3 regions of the Neoundibacterium parvum genome follow, and region 1 is predicted to be linked to each of the others. Evidence: predicted binding sites of a transcription regulator. Region 1 holds the regulator's gene; each other region holds the start of a gene.
What was found. Region 1 encodes LexA, which represses DNA repair genes until DNA is damaged. Its sites were predicted from a motif close to ACTGTATNNNNATACAGT; they were not measured.
Positions count from the first base shown of each region.

Region 2: the regulator LexA is predicted to act here: its motif matches at 3,107-3,124, upstream of ruvA (Holliday junction branch migration protein RuvA).
Region 3: the regulator LexA is predicted to act here: its motif matches at 2,565-2,582, upstream of EJN92_RS17785 (DNA topoisomerase IV subunit B).

Region 1 is NZ_CP034464.1:276,361-280,771, reverse strand. It holds gene lon (endopeptidase La) at 1-1,524, shown strand, start outside; gene lexA (transcriptional repressor LexA) at 1,729-2,385, opposite strand; gene rpsF (30S ribosomal protein S6) at 2,646-3,014, shown strand; gene priB (primosomal replication protein N) at 3,044-3,358, shown strand; gene rpsR (30S ribosomal protein S18) at 3,368-3,652, shown strand; gene rplI (50S ribosomal protein L9) at 3,665-4,117, shown strand; partial or broken gene EJN92_RS01225 (replicative DNA helicase) at 4,358-4,411, shown strand, end outside.
Region 2 is NZ_CP034464.1:1,111,231-1,115,641, reverse strand. It holds gene EJN92_RS04705 (2-keto-4-pentenoate hydratase) at 1-721, opposite strand, end outside; gene EJN92_RS04700 (YaiI/YqxD family protein) at 832-1,284, opposite strand; gene ruvB (Holliday junction branch migration DNA helicase RuvB) at 1,425-2,501, opposite strand; gene ruvA (Holliday junction branch migration protein RuvA) at 2,511-3,092, opposite strand; gene EJN92_RS04685 (TonB family protein) at 3,304-4,411, shown strand, end outside.
Region 3 is NZ_CP034464.1:4,073,256-4,077,666, reverse strand. It holds gene EJN92_RS17805 (DUF192 domain-containing protein) at 1-74, shown strand, start outside; gene rpsT (30S ribosomal protein S20) at 234-500, opposite strand; gene EJN92_RS17795 (GNAT family N-acetyltransferase) at 766-1,356, shown strand; gene EJN92_RS17790 (vWA domain-containing protein) at 1,372-2,541, shown strand; gene EJN92_RS17785 (DNA topoisomerase IV subunit B) at 2,759-4,411, shown strand, end outside.

The sequences.
Region 1 (4,411 bases):
GACACCGTCGTGAATTTGCCTTGGAAGAAAAAATCGAAGGTGAACAATGATTTAACCAATGCTGAAAAAGTATTGGAAGACGATCATTACGGTCTGGATAAGGTTAAAGAACGCATCTTGGAGTATCTCGCCGTACAACAGCGCGTCGACAAGTTAAAAGCACCGATACTTTGTTTCGTCGGCCCTCCAGGTGTCGGTAAAACTTCTTTGGGGCAATCTATTGCCCGTGCTACCAATCGTAAATTCGTGCGTATGGCGTTAGGTGGCGTTAGAGATGAGGCCGAGATCCGTGGACATCGCCGCACCTATATCGGCTCTATGCCAGGCAAAATTTTACAAAGCTTGGCGAAGGTCGGGGTGCGCAATCCTTTATTCTTGCTCGATGAAGTCGATAAGATGGGGGCTGATTTCCGCGGTGATCCATCCTCCGCTTTGTTGGAGGTCTTGGATCCTGAGCAGAATCATACTTTCTCGGATCATTACATCGAGGTCGATTTTGATTTGTCAGATGTGATGTTTGTGGCTACGTCCAACTCTTACAATATTCCTGCGGCTTTATTGGATAGGATGGAAGTGATACGTTTGTCCGGTTACACTGAGGATGAAAAGACCAGTATCGCGCAGCGTTATTTATTGCCTAAGCAGATCAAAAATAACGGTTTGAAGGAAGAAGAGATTACGATCGCAGAAACAGCGATCCGCGACATCATTCGTTATTACACGCGTGAAGCTGGCGTGCGTTCGCTAGAGCGCGAAATCTCCAAGATCTGCCGCAAGGTCGTGAAGATGTTGCTGCTCAAAAAGACCGAAAAGAAGGCGACTATCAATTCGAAAAATATCGACAAATACCTCGGTGTGCGTCGTTATGATTTCGGGGTGGCGGTCAAAGATAATCAGGTCGGTCAAGTGGTTGGCTTGGCGTGGACTGAGGTTGGTGGCGATTTATTGACCATAGAGGCGGTAGCGATGCCTGGTAAGGGCGGCGTGATACGCACCGGTACATTGGGTGATGTCATGAAAGAGTCGATCGAGGCTGCTCGCACGGTGGTGCGTAGCCGTGCTAAGCGCCTGGGTATTAAAGCCGACGTGTTTGAGAAGAGTGATATCCATATCCACGTTCCCGAAGGTGCAACGCCGAAGGATGGTCCTTCAGCGGGTATAGCTATGACTACCGCTTTGGTCTCTATCTTTACAGGCATACCAGTACGGGCTGATGTGGCGATGACGGGTGAAATTACCCTGAGAGGTGAAGTTTTGCCTATTGGTGGGCTAAAAGAGAAGTTACTGGCAGCGCATCGCGGCGGCATCAAGACAGTGCTAATACCTGAGGAAAATGCGAAAGATTTGACCGATATTCCGGACAACGTTAAAAATAAACTGGAAATTATCCCGGTGCGTTGGATTGATAAAGTCTTGGAAATTGCCTTGGAGCGTCAACCTGTTGCCTTGACGGATGAGGATGTCGCACTTGCTGCGACTGCGAAACCAGATGCGGCGATCGAGGCTTCGGCCATTAAACACTGATGTGATGTTGGGCCAGTTGCTTTATTGCAGCTGGCATCAATTTAAAAAAACGCCCGATAAATTCTCGGGCGTTTTTTTATGGGCATGCTTCTATTTGGTGGCTGGCGATTTTTAAACAGCCATGCTCAGCGCGCAGTATCCATGCGGCTTCCAGGCAAGCTAGGCTGGAAGCCGCATGGATACTGCGTCTTGGCGCCTTGCTTGTTACGACCAGCTGCGTAATAAGCCAACCGCCAATCCTTCGAGTGAGAAGTCGGTTTCGGTGTCGCTCACTTTGATAATTGGATAGTCTGGATTTTCTGGGATTAATTCTATGCCGGCGCTGGTTTTTTTGTAGCGTTTTACTGTCACATCGTCGCCTAGTCTCGCAACTACGATTTGTCCGTTACGCGCCGTATCAGATTTTTTTACTGCCAATAGATCGCCATCCAAAATGCCAGCGTCACGCATCGACAGACCGCGTACTTTTAGTAGAAAATCCGGTTTGGCAGAAAACAGTGCAGGATCCACGTTATAGGTGGCCTCTACATGTTCGGTCGCTAGGATGGGTGACCCTGCAGCTACTCTGCCAACCAAGGGTAAGCTCAATTGCATCAGCGCAGGATGCGGCAATGCCATTTGTATTCCTGGCATGTGGCTGGATAACTCGGATTCTAATAGGCGTATGCCGCGCGAGGTACCGGCTGCGATTTCGATGACGCCTTTGCGCGCCAGTGCCTGCAAGTGTTCTTCGGCCGCATTGGTCGAGCGAAATCCAAGTTCTGTTGCGATTTCTGCGCGGGTTGGGGGGAAGCCTGTGTTTTGTATGGCATCCTTGATCAGGTTGAGAATCTGCTCTTGGCGGGCGGTCAGTTTCAGCATGGTGGTTCTTTCAATTAGCTGTATGTATATGCAGACTGTATTTTTATACAGTGAAGTCACTTATGCAAGGAAAACCTGCAAAAAATATGGAATAAGTGATTTGACTGCTATTTCATTTGTGCACGCGGCAACCGAGTCGCTTTTGCTCCTAGAACTAATTGTGCAAAGCTTGAAAATCGGTTACTATTGTCGGCTTTCCTCTTCCCGCACTCGTCTTGACGCCGAGGCGGGCATCTTTTTATTGTCCACAAGGAGAATATATGCGTCATTATGAAATAGTATTTATCGTACACCCTGATCAAAGCGAGCAAGTGCCTGCAATGATCGAACGCTACAAAGCTAGCGTTACTACACGTGGTGGTCAAATCCATCGCGTGGAAGACTGGGGTCGCCGTCAACTGGCTTACGTCGTTCAAAAATTGGCTAAAGCTCACTATGTTTGCATGAACATAGAGTGCGATGCTGAGACTTTGCTTGAGTTGGAAACAGCATTCAAATTTAACGATGCCGTTCTGCGTCACCTCACAGTTAAACTGAAAAAAGCTGAAACAGCGCCATCTCCAATGATGAAAGCAGTTCAGAAAGAAGATGCAGCTAAGACGCAACGCGTTGAAGCACCTGCAGCTTAATAGTTTTAACGAAGGACGCGTAATTATTTGTGAATGAGCTTAAAGTCGTCGCTAGCATTGCAGAAAAATCAGCGCTGCGTTATACACCAGCCGGAATTCCGATAGCAACTGCAGTACTGATGCATTACTCTAAGCAAGAACAGGCGAGCACCCAGCGCCAGGTTGAATTTGAAATCACTGCAATCGCTGCAGGTACGATTTCTAAGCGATTCCTGGAAATACAATTGGGAGTCACGATGTTATTCACGGGTTTTTTAGCGCGTAAAAATCGCAACAGCAAAAGTCTCGTTTTTCATATCACTGATTTTCAGGAAAATGAGTTCGAGACACCTTTACTAGATTAGGAGCCTAAAATGGCATTCGGTAAAAAATTTGATAAAAGCAAACTGAAGCAAAAGCGTCAGCAACAAAATCCTTTGTTCAAGCGCAAGAAGTTTTGCCGCTTTTCAGCAGGACACGTAGCTGCAGTTGATTATAAAGACATCGATACACTGAAAGACTTCGTGCAAGAAAACGGCAAAATCATGCCAGCACGTTTGACTGGCACTGTAGCCTTGTACCAACGTCAAGTTGATACAGCGATCAAGCGTGCACGCTACCTCGCGTTGCTGCCGTACACTGATCTGCATACAGCGTAATAGGAGAAGAATATGCAAATTATTTTGATGGATAAAGTCGTTAATCTCGGCAATCTGGGTGATGTAGTTCGTGTTAAAGATGGTTATGCACGTAACTTTTTGATTCCACAACGTATGGCTCGCCGTGCAACTGCAGCCGCAATCGCTGAATTCGAAGCGAAGCGCGCAGAGTTGGAAAAAGCAGCAGCTGCTAAATTGGCCGCTGCGCAAGCACAAGGCGAAAAATTGAGTGGTTTGACAGTTCAAATCTCGCAAAAGTCTGGCGTTGATGGTCGTTTGTTTGGTTCTGTAACCAATTCAGACATCGCTGATGCTTTGACTAAGCAAGGTTTCGCAGTTGAGAAATCTCAAGTGCGTTTGCCATTGGGTCCTTTGAAGACTGCTGGCGATCACGCTGTATCAGTTGCATTGCACACTGATGTTGTAGTTGATGTCATCGTTGCAGTATTGGGCGAACACGCTTAATTAGCGCTTGCTTTAAAAAAAAGCCGGGTGTTCCCGGCTTTTTTTATTTTTATTTTTGATTTCGCGCAATAGACTACGCTTTTTTTTGCGTTGGAAATCCGGCTAATTTTTTCCGTAATTTGTCAATTAGGTGTTGCATAATTTTTTGTTGTGACGCATCTTTCTTCTCTCGAAAATTAGGCTAGTTCAGGCGCACTTTCACTTGCTTTTCAAGGCAAATAAAAAGGTATAATGCGCGCCATGAAAGCACCTTCCGATCCGCAGTTAGATAATCTTCGCATCCCGCCACACTCC
Region 2 (4,411 bases), 830 kb from region 1:
CGGTCCAACTGCCAGTGCTGATGATCTCGCCCGCTTGCAATGGGGGAAATTGGCTTTGTAGTTTGAGTTGTTGGTGAATATATCTAAGTGCATGCACAGGGCTGTCTAATACCTTGCTGCCATATCCCGCGGCGATTAGGCTGCCGTCGCAAGAGAGCGAGACACTGGCGTTTGCCAGTAATTGCCCCAACTGTGCGCGTGAGGCCAGGCTGAGTGGCTGGGCTGGTCCGATTAATAGCGTGCCATGCAGGCCTAGAGCGGCAATTGCATCAGCATCTGAAAAAGCCTCGTCCGGGTAAGGCGTGACCAGGATTTCTATCCCATGTGCCATCCACTCTATGCTGCTGACGAGTTGTTCCAGACTGGCCTCGGCGGCTGGTGTGGTGGCAAGCTTAAATATCACGACAGCGCTGATCTTGGGGCGCATCGCGCCCTCCAGACTTTGTAGGCAGACATTCGAGGGCAGGTGGCGAACTGTGGCATCAAACAGCGTAGTCCAGCTTAGCCTTGCTAGCGCGTCCTCGCCATGCGGGGTATTCCAGCTCACAGACAGACTACGTCCAATAGGGCGTTCGCCTAGGCCCTTGCGGATCTCGTCTATGTTTTTGGCAATCTCATAGGCCTGCTCTAGCTTGAGTTCCGTACGGCTGGAAACGGCAGGCAAAGTTTGCCCAGAGGCGCGTGCCTGAAGAATTTCAAGAGCGTAATCACGAGCATTCATGGGTTTGTGCAAACTTTTGCACTGTTGAGTGGGTAGACTAATTTTGATTCAGTCTAGCTAAATCTGCAAGTAAACCTTCAAGAGAGTCGGGCTAAGTGGAGGGGGTGACACTAGCTGCCGCCATGTTTCGTCAGAAACCGATCAAGCTGATTGGCGAAGGCTTGCCTATCCGCGTTGGAGAAGGCCGCTGGCCCGCCGGTCTCGACGCCGCCGCTGCGCAATTCTTCCATGAACTGACGCATGCTCAGGAACTCGCGAATATTCTCTGCGGTATAGAATGAGCCGCGCGGATTGAGTGCATAACCGCCCTTAGTTAAAACATCGGAGGCTAGCGGAATATCACCGGTAATCACCAGGTCACCGGCCTGCATCAGTCTGACGATTTCATTGTCGGCGACATCAAAACCAGCGGGCACTTGCAGCGCCTTAATCACGCGTGAAGGCGGGGTAGTCAGAAATTGATTGGCAACTAAGGTGGTGCTAATTTGCAGGCGTTCGGCAGCCTGAAACAAAATTTGTTTGATGACATTGGGGCAGGCATCGGCATCGACCCAGATTTGCATAGTAGACTTTCTGATCCGGCTTTAGGAATACTCCCCCTAAAATTATAAAGAAATAGCCATCTTGCGCATATGAATAGCTGGCTCTAAAAATATACTCAGGTGGAGTATATTAAGGTGGAGTAGATGTTAGTGAGATTGACTTACAAATCCAGCGTATTCCACAACTCACCATTCGGCCCGGTTCTGGGTGCCGTAATGCCGAAGTGGGCGTAGGCGCTAGGGGTGGCGATGCGACCGCGTGGTGTGCGTTGCAAATAGCCCTGTTGTATCAGATAGGGTTCCAGCACATCTTCTATGGTGTCGCGCTCTTCACCGATGGCGGCTGCCACATTATCTAAACCGACCGGGCCACCGCCAAATTTAAACAAGATCGCTTCCAGCAGTTTTCTATCCATCAGATCAAAACCTACCGCATCGACGTCCAGCATGATCAGGGCCGCATCGGCGGCCTCTTTGCTAATTTCGCCATTGCCCTTAACCTCGGCGTAATCGCGCACCCGGCGCAACAGGCGATTCGCGATACGCGGCGTGCCGCGCGCGCGTTTGGCGATTTCACGTGCGCCGTCCGGCTGTATCGGCACGCCTAGCAAGGCGGCTGAGCGCGTGACGATCTTGGTAAGCTCGTCCGCCGTATAAAACTCTAATCTGGCAACGATGCCAAAACGATCGCGCAAAGGATTGGTCAACATACCGGCGCGGGTGGTGGCCCCCACCAGTGTGAAGGGCTGCAGATCGAGTTTGACCGAGCGCGCTGCGGGACCTTCACCTATCATGATGTCGATCTGATAGTCTTCCAGCGCAGGATATAAAATCTCTTCGACTACCGGTGATAGCCTATGAATCTCATCGATGAACAAGACGTCATTCGCTTCCAGATTGGTCAGTAGCGCTGCCAGGTCGCCGGCGCGCTCTAGTACCGGCCCCGAGGTCTGGCGCAGATTAACACCCATTTCACGGGCGATGATGTGAGCCAGCGTGGTTTTACCCAAACCAGGCGGGCCGAACAATAAGGTGTGATCGAGTGCTTCGCTACGCTTCTTGGCGGCACTGATAAAAATCTCTAGCTGGCCACGAATTTTTTCCTGTCCTACGTATTCATCGAGCTGCTTAGGGCGCAAGGCGCGTTCTATCGCCTCTTCTTGCGGTGACGAGGGCGTGGCTGAAATGATACGGGTTTCGCTGACTGCGGAAGAAAAATTATCGGTTTGTATGCTCATGGCTATGGTTTACGCTTTAGACAGCGATTTAAGTGCCAGCTTGATGCCATCCGAGACGCCAGAACCAGCCGGCACCGACTTCATTGCCAGCAAGGCTTCTTTGTCGGAATAGCCGAGTGCCAGCAAGGCATTGAGGATATCCGAACTATGGTCGCCAGCGGCAATCGCTGCGCTAGCAGCACCCAGGTCTGCACCCAATTTACCTTTTAACTCGAGTAGCAAGCGCTCGGCCGTTTTTTTACCTATGCCTGGCACGCGGGTCAGGCGTCCGGCTTCCTGCAAGGTAATCGCTTGCGCCAGATCGGCCACCGACATGCCAGATAAAATCGCCAGCGCAGTACGCGAACCGACGCCGCTAATTTTGATTAACTGGCGAAAGGTGGCGCGCTCTTCTGAGCTGCCAAAACCAAACAAAACATGCGCGTCTTCGCGTATCGCCAGATGGGTGAGTAGTATGACTTTTTCACCTAATGCTGGCAGATTGTAAAACGTACTCATGGGGACATCGATTTCATAGCCCACGCCCTGGCAATCAACCAATAATTGCGGGGGATTTTTTTCAATGAGGATGCCTGCGATGCGACCTATCATGAGTCTGCTCTCATACTGTATGAATAAGCAGTGATAGTAACCGATTCTGACACGCTTGACGAGTAGTGCAGGCGCTCAGCGCTTGCATATTCTGCCGATAAGTCAGGCCGATAAGTAGGCTGAGAGGAGCACGCTAGGCTAACTTAGTGAAAACTGAGGTTCACATGCGATAATGCGCGCGGACAAACTCTCATTGCTTACCATTACTTGCATGCGTTTTACTACAGGATCGACCCCGGCTGTCACTAAGGATATTGCGAATAGGCGCCTGTTCATAGGCGTGTTGTTGTCGCTACTTTGTCATGCGCTGCTCTTGTCTTTGCAGTTTGGTATTCCAGGTTTAGGTTTGCCGGGACTGGCAACTCCCTGGAGCGAGCGCCGTCTAGACTTGCCGCCGCCAGATCTACCAATACAGCTGGCTTTGCCAGCGCCTCAGCCTGAGGAGGCGGTTGCCGCGGCGCCCCCCATATTGGCAGCGCCTAAACCTGAGCAAATTTCTGGAATGCAGTTGATGGCAATGCCGCTTCCTGTTGTGCCTGCCCCTGCGGTGAGCAAGGCTGTGCAAAAACCGAAAAAACAGAAAAAAAATAAGACGGTCGAGCAGATTAGTGCGCTGGCTTTACCTGTGCTGCCTTTACCTGTGCTGCCTACACCAGCGGCGGCGCGGGACGCGGTCGAGACCCCCGTGCGAGTTATCGCTCAAGATCAAAAAACTGAGGATAGTTTTGTCGTGCCGGCGGCTAGCCCAGAAGAGCCAGAACATAAAGCAAGTGACAGCAAGATCGCCAAACAAAAAGAAGAGGCGATCTTGGCACTGGTAGAAGAAAAAAATGCTGAATTAGAGGCGCAAGCAGCCCAGGCGCAACTGGCCGAATTAGCGCTCAACAGAGAAAAAGAAGCAAATCTAAAGCAAGCCTTGATCGACGCAGAAGCGCAAGCTCTGCGTGATGCACAGGCGCAGCAGTTGGCGCTGAAGAGCGCGCAATTAATGCAACAAAAAGCGCAACAAAAAGCAGAGCAAAAAGCCGAAGCCTTAAAGCAGCAGCAAGAGGCGGTAGTCGCGGAGCAGTCTTTGCAAAAGAAAAAAATAGCGAAAAAGCAGGAAGATGATGCGCGTCAATTGGCACAGGAAAATGCAGAAAAAGTCGCCCAGAAAAACGCTCAAAACGCCGCTGCACTCGCAGCTCAGAAACAGGAACAATTAATGCAGCGCAAACATCAGGAGGCGCAGGCAAAAGAGCATCAATTGACGCTCGATCTAGAAGCTAAAAAAGCTTTGGAAGAGCAATTAAAGCAGCAACAAATCCAGCAACAAATCC
Region 3 (4,411 bases), 1.1 Mb from region 1:
TGAATCAGGGTTGGTTCAAGCAGAAAAATATTAAATCTGGCAGCAAAATCGAAGGATTACCGCTACGCCCATAATCGCAAGCTGCGGGCAATGCAATCAGCGCCCGCACTTTCACATTACATGTCTTAGCAAACAAAAAAAAAGCCGCGAAAAATCGCGGCTTTTTTACATCTTAAAGATTAAACTCAAGCGTTTAACAGGCGCAGTGCCTATCTAATTCGCTTAAAAATCTATTAAGCTGCCAATGCTTTAATCGCAGCAGACAAACGGCTCTTATGACGAGCAGCTTTGTTCTTGTGGATGATTTTTTTATCAGCAATACGATCTACAGTAGAGATCGAATTTTGATAGATAACAGCTGCAGCAGCTTTGTCACCGGCTTCGATTGCCTTACGAACAGCTTTAATTGCTGTACGCAGAGTCGAACGCTGGCTAGAGTTGTGCGCGTTTTGTTTTACTGCTTGACGAGCACGCTTGCGTGCTTGTGCGGTATTTGCCATGAGATTTCCTAAACGTGGTCAAAGCGACGGGTTCAAAGTGACCTCACAAGATTGCCACGCCGCATAATTTCTTTACAGCTTTGCAGTATAACTTCTTTTATTTACATTAGCAAGCGACTGAGAACTTTTGTAAAAATGCACGCTCTTAGCACCGCTAAACTGTTGTATAAGACACAGATACAATCATCAAGTTTATGCCATAACACTATAAATAAGGCCGCTAACTTAATTACTTAATCCTTACGCTTTCTTTTTGGAGATTTAAATGTCACCTTCTTCAGTCACGTTATCAGGGGCGCACGTGCGGCTGGAACCATTGGTAAATGATCACTTAAGCGCCATTCAAGCTGCCGCAAATGACGGGCAACTGTGGAAACTATTCTTTACTACGGTTCCCTCGTTTGAGAAAACCCAGCAATGGCTGGACACCGCGCTCGAAATGCAAAAACAAGAAAAGGCGATTCCATTTGCGGTACGTAGCCTGCTTAGCGGAGAAATTATAGGCTCCACACGCTACTGTAATATCGACCAGAATAATAAGCGCTTGGAAATTGGCTACACTTGGTATGCAAAACGGGCGCAAAGAAGCGCGGTCAATACCGAGTGCAAGCTGCTCTTATTAAGTCACGCCTTTGAGGTGCTATCCTGTAACGCGGTAGAATTTCGCACCGACTGGTTTAATCGCGCCTCCCAGGCTGCGATCGAGCGACTAGGTGCAAAACGCGACGGAGTGCTACGCAATCACACCATTTTGCCAGACGGGCGGGTGCGCGACACGGTGGTGTATAGCATCCTGCAAAATGAATGGCCGGGCGTTAAGAAAAATTTGCAATTTATGCTCAACCAATATCCTTAATTCGAAGGACCTTAAGTGCTAATCGATTTCTTCTTCACCCTGAAAGATGCAAAAATTCCTGTTTCCATCAAGGAGTTTCTGACCTTGCTAGAGGCCATGGAAAAAGGCCTGATCAGCATGTCTATGGACAATTTCTATTTCCTCTCCAGAACCATCATGATCAAGGATGAAGCGCATTACGATAAGTTTGATCGCGCTTTCGGATTGTATTTCAAAGGCATAGAAACTATCTTTGAAAAAAACCCCGAAATACCGCTCGAATGGCTTAGCCAACGCATGCTGCGTGAACTCAGTGACGAGCAGCGCGCCGCCTTGGAAAAATTCGGTTACGACAAATTAATGGGCAGGTTGCAAGAACTACTCAAGGAGCAAAAAGAGCGACATGAAGGCGGTAGCAAGTGGATAGGCACGGGCGGCACCTCCCCTTTTGGCAACGGCGGCACCAATCCCGAGGGAGTGCGCATAGGCGGCAAGGGCGGCAATCGCACCGCGGTCAAAGTGTGGGAAGCGAGGGCATATAAAGATTACGATGCCGAGCGCGAACTGGGTACACGCAACATCAAGGTAGCACTGCGGCGTTTGCGCAAATTTGCGCGCCTTGGCGCACAAGAAGAGTTAGCCCTCGACGCCACGATCAAGGCGACCGCAAATAATGCCGGCTACCTGGATATCAAAATGCAGGCCGAGCGCAAAAACAATATCAAGGTCCTCATGCTGCTTGATGTCGGCGGCACCATGGACGACCATATTGCGCGTACCGAAGAGTTGTTTTCGGCCGCGAAAACAGAATTTAAGAATATGGAATTTTTCTACTTCCATAATTGTGTTTACGATTATTTGTGGAAGAACAACCAGCGCCGCCATGCGGAAAAATCTCCGACCTGGGATGTCTTGCGCAAATACCCGCCCGACACCAAGGTGATCTTTGTCGGCGACGCCACCATGAGTCCCTATGAAATTTTGCAACCAGGCGGCTCGGTTGAGTACAATAATGAAGAAGCTGGCGCCACCTGGCTGCAACGCTTCACCTCTAGCTTTCCCAAATTCATCTGGCTCAATCCTGAGCCAGAAGGCTTATGGCAATACCGGCAATCGGTTTCGGTGATACGACAAATTATGAATAACCGTATGTTTCCAGTGACAATCGAGGGTTTGGAACGCGGCATGCGTCTATTAAGCAAATAAAGCGCTCGCTCAAATGCGCATACACTGTATATAAAATCAGCTAAAGCCAACTAAAGCTAACAATTACGGCTACAATAGGCAAATTTTACCGACTGCGCTATGCCGGACTGAACATACTGAGTAAATATTTTTTGGATTTTTCAGTTTGCATTTGTTAGCAGTCGCTAAGCCCTATAATTTAAAAAAATATTTTTGCCAATTCTTTTAGACTCATCGCATGGCCACTAAAAAAACTTCTCTCCCATCCGACTATAGCGAATCATCCATCCGTGTCCTCAAGGGACTGGAACCGGTCAAACAAAGACCTGGCATGTACACCCGCACCGAAAATCCCCTGCACATTATTCAAGAGGTGATCGACAATGCCTCGGATGAGGCTCTGGGTGGGCATTGCAAGAATATGCACATCACCGTCAATGCCGATGGCAGTATTACTGTCGAAGATGACGGCCGCGGTATTCCGGTTGGTCTGCATCCGGAGGAACAAGTTCCAACCGTAGAGATAGTCTTCACACGCTTACATGCGGGCGGAAAATTCGACAAGGGTTCAGGCGGCGCCTATGCGTTTTCGGGCGGCTTGCATGGCGTCGGCGTATCGGTCACCAATGCCCTCTCCAAGCGCTTAGAAATCACAGTATGGCGCGAAGCCGGCATCCATAAGCTTACTTTCGCCGACGGTGATGTGATCGAGCCTTTAACTAGCGTGCCGCAGACCCGTGGCGACAAAAAGAATGGCACCCGCGTTAGCATCTGGCCTGACCCCAAGTATTTTGATTCGCCGAATATTTCACAACTAGAGCTGCAGCGTTTATTGCGCTCCAAGGCGGTCTTACTACCGGGCGTCAAAGTCACGCTGACTATAGAAAAAACCGGCGAGAGCCAGACCTGGCAATACGATCAGGGTCTGCGAGGCTATCTGACCGAGTCGCTGGCGCAATCTTCGCACGGTGAACCCCTGATACCTTTGTTTGAAGGCGAGCAATTCTCAAATGGCGACACCGATGGTTTTGCCGAAGGCGAAGGCGCCAGCTGGGTCGTGGCATGGACAGAAGAAGGCGCGGTAGTGCGCGAATCCTTCGTCAACCTGATTCCCACCACAGCCGGCGGCACGCACGAGTCCGGTTTGCGCGAAGGTCTGTATGGCGCGGTCAAAGGCTTCGTCGAGATGCATTCACTGCTACCAAAAGGCGTTAAGCTATTACCCGAAGACGTGTTTGCACGGGTTTCTTTTGTGCTCTCTGCTAAGGTATTGGATCCGCAATTTCAGGGCCAGATCAAAGAGCGCCTGAACTCGCGCGACGCCGTCAAATTGGTATCGAGCTTCACTAAACCACCGCTAGAACTGTGGCTCAACTCGCATGTTGATTACGGCAAAAAACTTGCTGAGCTAGTCATCAAACAAGCGCAATCCCGCCTTCGCTCACTACAAAAAGTCGAGAAGAAAAAATCTTCCGGAGTTGCCGTATTGCCGGGCAAACTGACCGATTGCGAATCTAGCGATATCACCCGCAACGAATTATTTCTGGTCGAAGGTGACTCAGCCGGCGGATCGGCCAAGATGGGGCGTGATAAGGAATTTCAGGCGATACTGCCGCTGCGCGGAAAAGTGTTAAATTCCTGGGAATCTGAGCGCGATCGCCTGTTCGCCAACAACGAAATCCATGACATCGCAGTCGCGATCGGCGTCGATCCGCACAACATGAAAGACAATCCGGACATCTCCAATCTGCGCTACGGGAAAATCTGCATACTGTCGGATGCGGACGTCGATGGCTCGCACATTCAAGTGTTGTTGCTGACGCTGTTTTTCAAACATTTTCCGCAGTTGATAGCGCGCGGTCATATCTGTGTGGCGCGCCCTCCCCTGTTC